2 regions of the Exiguobacterium sp. s166 genome follow, and region 2 is predicted to be linked to the other one. Evidence: riboswitches for the same ligand, from Rfam matches in the RefSeq annotation. Region 2 holds a riboswitch; the other holds the start of a gene.
What was found. Region 2 has a riboswitch for S-adenosylmethionine ahead of KNP93_RS14240 (methionine ABC transporter ATP-binding protein). Riboswitches for the same ligand answer to the same signal wherever they lie in the genome.

Region 1 (6,150 bases), on a different contig from region 2:
GGAACATCCCTGCTTGTGCACGTTCGTTGACTTCCATTTCGAGGACGTCTTCGCCGTCGAGTGTGACTGATCCTGATGTCACTTCGTAAGTCGGGTGACCCATCAATGCAGATGCGAGTGTTGATTTACCAGTCCCGTTTGGTCCCATGACCGCGTGGATTTCGCCGCCTTTGATTTCTAAGTTGACGCCTTTCAAGATTTCTTTGCCGTCGATTGCAACGTGTAAATCTTCAATCTTTAAGTGTGAAGCCTTCATGTAGAATCCCTCCATCTATTCATTTCGTGCCTGACGATTCAGTTCACGAGAGTTACTAATTTAGTATCATTCTAATCTTAATGAATCATACCACATTATTCAAGCGTCATCGCTCATGGTTTTTTCTCAAAACAAGCGTCTTTACTGAGAATGACTTTAAAGTGAGACGACTTCCTTCTCTTCTTCTTGTTTCGACTGACGGTGAACCCGCTGTGACAGTAAGAGCAGTGGGATACCGAGCAATGTCAAGAGGGCTAGGACACCAAAAATCGGCAGTGGTCGATTTACACCAAAATAAAGTAACAATTGACCGCCGACGACCGGTCCGACTGATTGACCGATTGACGTCAAGCCCATCGCCCCGAAATAACTACCCCGTAATTCCGGCTTCGCAAAGCTGTCGGTCAAGATATCCGTCATCGTGAACATCATCACTTCCCCGCATGTGAAGATGAACATCGCGCCGATCATCAGCCAGACCGTACCGGCTGTTCCCATAACGAATAAACCGACGGCGACGGTCGCAATGCCGACCGTGATCGATACGAGCGGCGACGTCTTGACACCGAACTTCATGATCGGGTACTGGACGACGAGTACCGTGATCGCGTTAATCGTAATCAACAAGGCAAACAAACTCGTCCCGCCCGACAATAGCGTCGTCGTCGTTAAAAACTGCGGCAATGTTGAGTTGAACTGACTGTATCCGAAGACTCCGAAGATGATCCCGGCGAGCGCGAACGTAAAGGCGACGTCGGTCTTCAGCAGACGGACCGTTGCCCCGAACGACACCTTTTTCCCGCCGTGACTTTCCGTGATTGGATGCCGCTTAAACAGGATGAAGATGGCGACGCCGTAGCCGAAGTAAACGAACGCCGTAATATAGAAGGTAATCGACGTATTGCCCGCACTGAGCAACAAGGCAATCCCCGGTCCAATCGCCGCTGCGATATTGATGCACGTATAACGGATATTAAAGACGAACAACCGGTTCTCTTCCTCCGTCGTATCACTGATCAACGCCCGGGCCGACGGTTCGAAGACGGACCGGAACACTCCGTTCAGAGCACTTAAGACGAAAAACGCCCCAAACGTCTCGACTTGTGCCAGTCCGATAAAGACGAGCACGAAACCAAACGTTCCGCTGAGCATCATCGTCCGCCGGCCATAGCGGTCGGATAATGTCCCGCCGACGAAACTCATGACGAGACTGGCGATGGCCGAAATACTGAGAATCCAACCGACGTCGACCGGGCTGAACTTCAGGACGACCGATAAGTAAATCGCAAAAAACGGCATCGTGATGAAAGTCCCGAGCCGGGCAAAAAATGTCCCGAGCAAAACCCCGACCGTCAATGGATGAAGCTGTTTCAAACGTTGCATGGAAATCCCCCTTTCGCACAAAAAAACAATGCATCCTTCCATTATATAGGAAGAATGCATTGAATGAAGCAACTTATTTACTGACCGGAACGACGGCCCCTTTGTATTCTTTCGTAATCCAATCTTGGTTCTTTTTCTCGTGGAGAATATCGAGTAATGTCGTGACACGTTTGTCTTTTTCATCGCCGTCACGTGTGACGATGATGTTGACGTACGGTGAAGACTCGTCTTCAAGTGCAATCGTATCTTTCAACGGGTTTAAGCCGTTATCGATCGCATAGTTCGTGTTGATCAAGACAGCATCGCCTTCGTTGTTTTTGTAGGCTTGCGGTAAGAGTGATGCTTCGATGTTTGTTTTGAACTTGATGTTTTTCGGATTTTCTGCGATGTCGTTGAGCTGGGCATCGGTTGTTTTACCGTCTTTTAGTTTGATCAGTCCTTCGTTTTGAAGGAACGTCAAGACACGTCCTCGTTCTGCGACGTTTGAGCTCGTCAAGATTGTTGCGCCTTTTGGCAATTCATCCAACGACTTGTATTTTTTAGAATAAACGCCGAGTGGTTCAACGTGAACACCGCCGGCACTTGCAAATTTGTAGTCTTTGTTTTCTTTTTCCTGTTGCTCAAGGTACGGCACGTGTTGGAAATAGTTCGCATCGATTTCTTTTTCAGCCAATGCTTTGTTCGGAAGAACATAATCCTGGAACTTCTTGATTTCGAGTTTATAGCCTTTTGCTTCGTATTCTTTTTGAACGTGCTCGAGAATTTCAGCGTGGGGAACGTTTGACGCCCCGATGACGAGTGTTTTTGAGTCACCGCTGCCTGACGAAGAAGATTCTTCTCCGCATGCCGCTAGGCTGATTGCTAAGACCGATACGGCTGCTGTGCCGACGAATTTTTTCCAAAGTTTCATGAATGATTCCTCCCAAGTTAAATAAAATAGGTCTTACCGTTTATCGATGGCTTTGACGAGCAGGTCACCAATAATTTGAATGATGAAGACGATGACGAGAATCAACAACGTCGCGATGACGGTGATGTTATTTTGTGAGCGCTGGAATCCTTCAATGAAGGCCATATCGCCCAGTCCACCACCACCGGCTAACCCGGCCATTGCCGTGTAACCGACGAGTGCGACGAGTGTGACGGTGATCCCGGATACGATTGCCGGAAGAGCTTCCGGAATCAAGACTTTATAGATGATTTGGAACTTCGTTGCACCCATCGATTCAGCTGCTTCAATGACACCCTTATCGACTTCACGAAGAGCCAGTTCGACCATTCGGCCGTAAAACGGTGCTGCACCTAGAATTAACGCAGGTAGCGCAGCCGTTGGTCCTAAGAATGATCCGACGATGATTTTCGTAATCGGAATCAACAGGATCAATAGGATAATAAACGGGATCGACCGGAAGATATTGACTAAAAAGCTGAGCACGGAATACAGTGCCCGGTTCTTAAACAACAGATCTTCGTTTGTCGCATATAACAACAGACCGATCGCCAGTCCGAGGACGAACGTCGCGAGTCCTGCAACAGCCGTCATATAGACGGTACTGCGGGTTGCTTCCCAAACCATATCCCAATCCACATCTGTAAAAAATGTACTCATCGGTGATCCACCTCCACTTCAACGTCACTCGCTTGAAGTTTGGCGATGACCGCTTGTGCTTCCTGTTCCGACCCGAGCAGCTGAATGAACAGCGTTCCGAGTGCCCCGTCCTGCGTCTGTCCGACGTTTCCGCCGATGATATTGAATAATAAGTTCGAGTCTTTCATGACTTCGGCCAGGATCGGACTTTCCGCCGTCGAACCGACGAACGTCAGCTGGACGATTTTTCCGGTCGGGTAGCGTTCGCGTAATTTCGCAAACGTCAATTCGTTTTCAGATGGTGACGTCAACTGTTTGACGAACTCTTTTGTCATCGCCTGTTTCGGGTGACGAAACACTTCTGCGACCGGTCCCTGTTCGACGATTTTCCCGGCTTCCATGACGGCAACCCGGTGACAGATTTTCTGAATGACGTGCATCTCATGTGTAATCAAAACGATTGTCAATTTTAATTTTTTGTTGATGTCGACAAGCAACTCGAGGATCGAGTCCGTCGTTTTCGGATCCAGCGCACTGGTCGCTTCGTCACAGAGTAAGACATCTGGGTTGGATGCCAGTGCCCGGGCAATCCCGACCCGTTGTTTTTGTCCACCTGACAGTTGCGACGGGTAAGCACCTTCGCGTCCGTCGAGTCCGACGAGTTGAATCAGTTCAGCAACTCGTTCTTTGCGACGGGCTTTCGGATAACCGCCGAGTTCGAGCGGGAACATGATGTTTTCTTCAACGGTCCGTGACCACAGCAGATTAAAGTGCTGGAATACCATTGAGACGTTTTTGCGGACGCCGCGTAATTCTTTCGGTTTGAGCGTCGTCATTTCGACACCGTCGATTTGAATCGATCCGCTCGTCGGTGCTTCGAGCATGTTCAGCAATCGGATCAAGGTTGATTTCCCTGCTCCCGAATAACCGATTATTCCAAAAATTTCACCGCGCTCGATTGATAAGTCGACATTGACGACGGCTTCAACCGATCCGCGCTTCGAACGATAAATCTTTCCTACATCCTGTAAGCGAATCAATACGGTCCCTCCTAAATATAAAAAAAGTGCGCACGTTTTAGAGCAAACGCGCGCACTTTTTCAGTACACAAAACCATTTGCTCTCATCTTGCAGACATTCGTCTGCTGGAATTAGCACCACTTCGGAATAAATTCCGCGGTTGCCGGGTTTCATCGGGCCAGTCCCTCCACCACTCTCGATAAGAGTTATCGGTATTTAGTTATTTTTAATATAATCTGAATATTAGCAGGGCTTATTTTGCTTGTCAAACAGTTTTTTCTGAAACCGGCTGAAGCAGGCTGAAAGCACGTGCTAAATCTTCTTTCAAGTCTTCTGCATCCTCAAGCCCAACCGAAATCCGGACAAGACCATCCGTGATGCCGAGCTCAGCACGACGTTCTGCCGGAATCGAGGCATGTGTCATGCGTGCCGGAACAGAAATCAAGCTTTCAACAGCTCCAAGACTCTCAGCCAACGTGAAGAAATGTGTCGCTTCGACGAGTTTCTCCGCATTTTCTGCTGAACCGACATCAAAGCTGATCATGCCGCCAAAACCAGTCGCCTGTTTCTGTTGTGTCGCATGTCCCGGATGTGTTGGAAGTCCCGGATAAAAGATGTTCGAGACGACGTCTTGTTCCTGTAAGAACTGAACGAGATCATGTGATGTTTCTTCGATTGCATCCATCCGGATACCAAGCGTCCGTAATCCACGGACGAGCAGGAAGCTGTCCTGCGGTCCAAGAATACCGCCGGTCGAGTTTTGGATGAAGTGAAGATCTTCTCCGAGCTCGTCGCTGTTGACGACGACGAGTCCTGCGACGACGTCCGAGTGACCGCCGATGTATTTTGTCGCGCTGTGCAGAACGATATCTGCACCGAGTGCGAGTGGTTGTTGCAAGTATGGTGTCGCGAATGTGTTATCGACGACGAGTTTCAGGTTATTGCGCTTCGCGATTTCAGCGACAGCCGCGATATCCGTGACTTTCAATAACGGGTTCGTTGGTGTTTCGACGTACAGCATCTTCGTGTTGTCTTGAACCGCAGCTTCCGTTGCGGCAAGATCCGTCGTATCGACGAATGTCACTTGGATGTTGAATTTCGGTAAGACACGTTGCATCAGACGGAATGTACCACCGTAGACGTCATCTGTCATGACGATATGGTCTCCTGACTCAAGCAGATTGAAAACAGCATGAATCGCAGCCATTCCTGATCCGAAGGCAAAACCACGTGCGCCGCCCTCAAGGTCCGCGATCAATCGTTCGATGCTTGTCCGTGTCGGGTTGGCTGTCCGCGAGTATTCGTAGCCTTCTTTTAATTGACCGATTTTCTCTTGTTTGTACGTACTCGTTTGATAAATCGGAGGTGTAACGGCACCAGTTGCTCGATCGACGCCTGTTCCTCCATGAATCAATGCTGTCTTTTTACGCATGTGTCTCGTCCACCTTTTCAAAGATTTGTTGGCTTAAATACCGCTCGGCACTGTCGGCGAAGACGGTGACGATGGTACTGCCGGGAAAACGATGTGCCAGATCAAGTGCTGCTACGAGTGCTGCACCGGCTGAACTGCCGACGAGCAATCCTTCACGAGCCGCCAATTCATGGACTTTCGTGAAGGCATCATGATCTGAAATCGTATGAATTTCATCTACTAAGTCACGCGAGACGAGGCTTGGCCATTTGGCCGTTCCGATACCTTCCGTCTTATGCGGTCCGGCTGGTCCCCCGTTGAGGACCGAGCCTTCCGGTTCGACGATTGCACCTTTCGTCCCGAGACGTTCTTTTAAATAGGCCGCTGTTCCGGCAAACGTTCCGCCTGACCCGCATCCGGCAACGAACCAATCAATCTGATCCAGTTCCGCCATCAGCTCAGGGCCAAGTGTCCGCTGATACGTGACCGGAT
Region 2 (6,150 bases):
GTTAAACCACGTGTGACGAAAACCGACACAACGACTTGAAAATAGGTATTGCGGGACATGAAAAAATCGTTTAGTATAGGAAGGTAACTTACTCTGGCTCAGCAAATGAACCAGGGCGGAAGGAGAGAAAACAACCATGAAACAAGGAATTCACCCAAACTACAACAAAGTTGTATTTATGGACTCAACTACTGAGTACAAATTCTTGACTGGTTCTACACGTTCTTCGAACGAGACAATCACTTGGGAAGATGGAAACGAGTACCCACTCATCCGTGTGGATGTGTCTTCGGACTCGCACCCATTCTACACTGGTCGTCAAAAGTTCAACGCTGCAGACGGTCGTGTCGATCGCTTCAACAAAAAATACGGCCGCAAGTAATTGCGACTTCAGTATTAAAAAACAGCCTGTCTCCATTACTGGAGCAGGCTGTTTTTGTATAGACAGAACTTGGCACGGTACGCCAGATACGTTTTTAAAACGAAGGATAGACCGATTCCACCGGCAGCACCAATCAGATACGGAAGTGTATCCGGATTGTTCGCAAAATGTTCGAGTAAAAGACTGAAGGAAAAATGACGACCTAGGAAATAACCTGCTCCTAAAAAGACACTGATCCAAATTAAAGCACCGGTATAGGCATAAGTAACGAAGATCCGGAACGGCATTTTCGAGACGCCGGCAAAAAAAGCGGACAGTTGCCGGAGACCGGGTATGTAATAACCGATGATTAAAACCGTTTTTCCGTAACGTAAAAATCCGGCTTCTGCTTTGAAAATATGTTTTTCAGAAATACGTAACTTCGGAGCCATTCGATGGAGCAACGGCATTCCAAGTTTCAGACCGAGCACATAGCTGATTGTCATTCCGATACAACTGCCGGCATAGGCAGCAAGAATTGTCCCGACGAGCGGCAAATCACCATGATGCATCCAGAATCCTGACATGACGAGTAACGTCTCGTCTGGAACCGGAAGACCGACGATTCCACCGGCCAGAAGAATTGCGAGTCCGAACGCTCCATATTGATGGAGGACTTCATGTAATATGTGATGAATCGGAGTCACCTTCCTTCAAAGAAACTTCTCTTTCAGTGTACAGGAAATACATACCAGTTGAAATGAGAAGATGAAGAAAGTGGCGAATTTGGCAAGGGTTTTTGATTTTTAGAAGTCAATCCTTTTTCTCAATTTAGATTCGGGCTATACTCGTTAAAGTGACTAATTTAGAGGACGGTGTTTACGATGATGCATGTGATCAATCAATATGGTTGGATTGAAGTGATTTGCGGAAGTATGTTTTCCGGCAAGTCAGAAGAACTGATCCGTCGTGTCAGACGGGCACAGTATGGAAAGTTACCGGTTCAAGTGTTCAAGCCGGCAATCGATGACCGGTATCATGAAGAGCATGTCGTGTCGCATATCGGCAACTCGGTCATTGCGATTCCGATGGCGACGAGCCGTGATGTCTATGCAGCAGTGGCGGAAGAGACGCAAATCGTCGCGATTGACGAAGTTCAATTTTTTGACGATGAGATTGTCGCAGTCATCGAAGCACTGGCTCAAGATGGCAAACGCGTTATTTGTGCGGGACTCGATCAGGATTTTCGGGCCGAGCCATTCGGCAAGATGCCTGAATTACTGGCACGTGCGGAATTCGTGACGAAATTACAGGCGATTTGTCTGTCATGCGGAGATCCGGCGTCACGGACACAACGATTGATTGACGGGAAGCCGGCAAACTACAATGATCCAATCATTCTCGTCGGGGCGTCTGAATCCTATGAACCGCGTTGCCGTCATTGTCATCAAGTTCCGGGCAAACCGCAACCGTTACAGGAATGGAAAAAACAACAGCAAAATTGAGAATAGACGATTTGAAAAAGCGAACGATTCTTTGGCCTCACGGCCGGGAATCGTTCGCTTTTTTTTATCAACCGGTTCGTGTCAACCGGCTGAACTGTTCGATGAATTGTAAGGTCTCACGGACAATCGTCTTTTGATCATGGTCAAGCGTCGCGACATGGTACGAGTCGAGCAGACAATAACTGCGTTTATCTGTTGCCCCAATCGTCCGGTACAAATAATCGGAACAGGCCGGCGGGACGACGTGATCCTCAGCAGAATATAAAATAAGTGTCGGAATTTGAATCGTCGCTAAGTGTAGTCGCGTGTCATCAATGAGTCGTAACAGTTCCGAAGCACAAACTGCGGGGACAAGATCATAGATGATTTCAAAAGCGGTCTGCTTGATATCAGGGGTGCTTTCCGGCAGATAGACCGGACAATCGGTGAAGGATAAGGCTTCGTAAGCAGGGACGGACAAGGCGGCATTTATCGTGATGATTCCTGCAATCGGGAGACCTTCAGCGGCAAGTGACAGGGCAAGTGTCGCCCCCATCGATTGTCCGACGATGAAGATCGATTCGCACCGTCCGGCTAACTGTTCGAAGCCGTCACGCAAGCTCTGTTTCCAGTCATCTGCCGTCGTCGCTTCGAATTCCCGGACATCGGTCCCGTGACCGTGCAGGCGAGGGGCATAGACGGAGAAACCTTGTTCTGCGAACTGTTCTCCTACAGCCCGAACGCTTTGCGGCGTTGCGTTAAAACCATGACAGAGCAAAATGCCGACGGATCCGCGTCCTAAGGAAAAGGCTTCCGCACCCGGTATAACAGGATAAACCATACTCATCATCTCGTCCTCCATTTCAAAAATAAAAACCCGTTTGGCTTTGGACGCAAACGAGTTTCTCGTGTGTATCATCCAAAGCAACCGCTTTGCTGGTCGGAGCACCTTGCATAACAGCAGGTTGCCGTGGAGTCCTAGAGCCAGGTCTCTCGTCCACTCTTGATATATCGTATAGGAATTGTCGGATTAATCATTGAGAAGATGATAGCATTGGCGGAAATGAATTGTCAAACTCTCTTGAACAGGCGTCAAAATTCAGACAACGATCCGGTTTGTCCCGGGACAAAAATCGATATGGGTCATATGGTTTATTTTTGAAAATATGGTTGACCTTTAAAAGATCTTTCTGTAGTGTAAAAATTAGTTTTACGACATAAGTTCAACCGGCAACAACACACATACGAATTTCATACCGCAACACTTATCCAGAGAGGTGGAGGGACTGGCCCTACGAAACCTCGGCAACAGACTCATTATGAGCACTGTGCCAATTCCATCAGACAATTGTCTGAGAGATGAGTCGAGTGGATTCTGCCATTGTGCGGATCCAGGTCTCTTCTTGTTTCTTAAGAAGAGACCTTTTTTGTATTTTAAAGGGGGAACAAGTGGTGATTACATTCAAAAATGTAAAAAAAATCTATGAAACAAAGGAACAATCGATTGCTGCGCTGAACGGGGTCGATCTCGAAATCCGAAAGGGAGAAATCTTCGGTGTCATCGGTTTCAGTGGAGCCGGAAAAAGTTCCTTATTACGATGCGTCAACCTGCTTGAACGGCCGACATCGGGCAGTGTGACGGTCGATGGCCAAGATTTGACGACGCTCTCGGCGAAACAGTTACGGGAAGCCAAACAACACATCGGGATGATTTTTCAGCACTTCAATCTGCTGGATTCGAATACGGTTTTTGCGAACGTCGCAAAAACCCTTGTCTTAAAGGGCGTCAAAAAAGACGAGGTCCATCGGCGGGTCAATGAACTGCTGGATTTCGTCGACTTGGCGGATAAGGCCGATCATTATCCGGACCAGTTATCGGGCGGACAGAAACAACGGGTCGGGATTGCCCGGGCACTTGCCACCCAGCCGTCCGTCCTGTTGTGTGACGAAGCGACCTCGGCGCTTGATCCGCAGACGACACAACACATATTACGCCTGCTGAAACAAATCAATCAGGAATACGGCATCACGATCTTACTGATTACCCATGAGATGGGTGTCATCCGTGAGATTTGTGACCGGGTCGCCGTCATCGAAGCCGGCAAGCTGATTGAATCGGGTACCGTGTTCGACGTCTTCTCGAATCCGCAAACGGCGACGGCAAAAAACTTCGTCCGTTCCGTCATGCAGGATGAGATTCCGGCGTCGGTTCAAAAAGTCATCGATCAACGGGATACCGGGCACCATATCTACAAAATCAACTTCCTCGGGGCAGGGACCGGACAACCGCTTTTATCGCAAGTCGCGAAACGGTTTGATGTCGATCTCAACATCCTGCACGGCAGCATTACGGAACTGCAAAACATTCCGTTTGGCAGTCTGCTTGTTGAACTGATCGGTGATGCGGCGGAAATCAAACGGGCACTGCATTACATCGATCAATCGGATGTCGTCGTCGAGGAGGTGCTCGCAGATGCTAGTTAATTACACGGACATCTGGACCGCTTTTCTGCAGACGTTGACGATGGTTGGACTGTCATTACTCTTTTCGACATTGATTGGTTTACCGCTCGGGATTCTGCTTGTCGTGACACGCAAAGGAGCGTTGCTCGAACAAATTCCGTTCTTCAATGTCCTAAGCGGCATCGTCAATATCTTCCGGTCCGTTCCGTTCATCATTCTGCTCGTGGCAATCATTCCGCTGACCCGTTTGATTGTCGGATCGTCAATCGGAACACAGGCGGCAATCGTTCCGCTCGTCTTTTACGCGGCACCGTACATTGCCCGCCTGATCGAAAGTTCGTTGCTTGAAGTCGATACCGGTGTCCTTGAGGCAGCGGAAGCGATGGGGGCGACACCGTTGCAGACGATTTTCCGTTTTCTGTTGCCGGAAGCGCTCAGCTCGCTTGTTCTGAACCTGACGATTGCGACGATTGGTTTGATCGGCGCATCAGCAATGGCCGGGGCAATCGGTGGCGGGGGACTTGGTGACTTGGCAATCACGTACGGTTACCAACGGTTTGATACGACGGTCATGATCATCACGGTCGGAATTCTCGTCATCTTGGTTCAAGGGTTACAGACGACAGGCAATCTGTTAGCACGAAAAATTCGGAGACACTAAACAACTACAAATAGAGAAAAAAGGGAGAGATGAAAGATGAAAAAAGGTTTAGCGATTGGTGCAGCATTAACGACGGTATTGTTTGCGGGATGTGCCGCTTCCGGAGAAGAAGATCAAAAGACGGTCAAGCTCGGAGTCAGCGGTTCTGATACACAAGTCTGGGAATACGTCGCGAAAAAAGCGAAGAAAGAGGGCATCACGATTGAACTCGTCAAGTTCTCCGACTACGTCCAGCCGAACCTCGCCCTGGCGGAAGGGGAGATTGATGCGAACTCCTTCCAGACCGTCTCTTACTTTAACGCCTTCAAAAAAGAACATAAGTTAAAACTGTCGCCGATTGCGACGACGGTCATCGCGCCGATGGGGATTTATTCGGATAAGGTCAAGGACGTCAAAGACATTCCGGTTGGCGGAAAGATTGCCGTCCCGAACGAAGCGACGAACATGGGTCGGGCATTGCTGCTGTTGCAGGAAGCCGGCTTGATTAAATTGCCGGACGACTTTGACGGTAACGGCTCCGTTGATAAAATCGTCGAGAATCCGAAAAAACTGAAGATTGTCCCGGTCGTGGCCGGTCAGACACCACGCGTGCTGCCGGATGTCTCGGCCTCGATCATCAATAACGGAATTGCCGTCGATGCCGGCTTTAATCCGATCAAGGACTCGATTCTCCATGAAAACGAGACGGCAAAACCGTACATCAACATTATCGCGACCCGGACGGAAGACAAAGACAAAAAGACGCTCAAGAAAATCGCCTCGCTGTACCATCAGGATGACGTCGCTGCCTTCATCAAAAAAGAGTACAAAGGCAGCACGATTCCAACGTTCGTCCCTCTCAGCGATATCGGAGAATAACCAAAAACCAAAAGGAGCGTGACCCAAATGACAATTCAGACGAGACGGCAAAACCTGACACAAACGATTGAACAGGATATTGAGCAAAAACGGGAGTCGTATCTTGAGACGAGCCATCGGATTCATGCGACACCGGAAATCGGCAATGAAGAATATTTTGCGTCGCGTCATCATACGGAACGCCTGACAGCCGAAGGGTTTACAGTCGAACTTGGTGTGGCCGGACACGAGACAGCGTTTCTCGCCCGGAAGGTCTCGGATAAACCGGGAGCAACGATCGCTTTTCTAGCTGAATATGATGCCTTGCCGGGAATCGGTCACGC

Region 1: it holds a riboswitch for S-adenosylmethionine, as region 2 does, so the genes downstream of both, KNP93_RS02950 (methionine ABC transporter ATP-binding protein) here and KNP93_RS14240 (methionine ABC transporter ATP-binding protein) in region 2, are expected to answer to the same signal.

What each region holds. Positions count from the first base shown of each region.
Region 1 is NZ_JACSMU010000001.1:585,580-591,729, forward strand. It holds gene sufC (Fe-S cluster assembly ATPase SufC) at 1-256, opposite strand, end outside; gene KNP93_RS02935 (MDR family MFS transporter) at 413-1,639, opposite strand; gene KNP93_RS02940 (MetQ/NlpA family ABC transporter substrate-binding protein) at 1,713-2,549, opposite strand; gene KNP93_RS02945 (methionine ABC transporter permease) at 2,583-3,248, opposite strand; gene KNP93_RS02950 (methionine ABC transporter ATP-binding protein) at 3,245-4,267, opposite strand; SAM riboswitch class I at 4,348-4,453, opposite strand; gene KNP93_RS02955 (bifunctional cystathionine gamma-lyase/homocysteine desulfhydrase) at 4,513-5,679, opposite strand; gene KNP93_RS02960 (PLP-dependent cysteine synthase family protein) at 5,672-6,150, opposite strand, start outside.
Region 2 is NZ_JACSMU010000008.1:66,918-73,067, forward strand. It holds gene rho (transcription termination factor Rho) at 1-39, shown strand, start outside; gene KNP93_RS14220 (type B 50S ribosomal protein L31) at 137-382, shown strand; gene KNP93_RS14225 (DedA family protein) at 418-1,068, opposite strand; gene KNP93_RS14230 (thymidine kinase) at 1,246-1,866, shown strand; gene KNP93_RS14235 (alpha/beta hydrolase) at 1,934-2,692, opposite strand; SAM riboswitch class I at 2,755-2,858, opposite strand; SAM riboswitch class I at 3,108-3,211, shown strand; gene KNP93_RS14240 (methionine ABC transporter ATP-binding protein) at 3,298-4,329, shown strand; gene KNP93_RS14245 (methionine ABC transporter permease) at 4,319-4,969, shown strand; gene KNP93_RS14250 (MetQ/NlpA family ABC transporter substrate-binding protein) at 5,006-5,827, shown strand; gene KNP93_RS14255 (M20 family metallopeptidase) at 5,855-6,150, shown strand, end outside.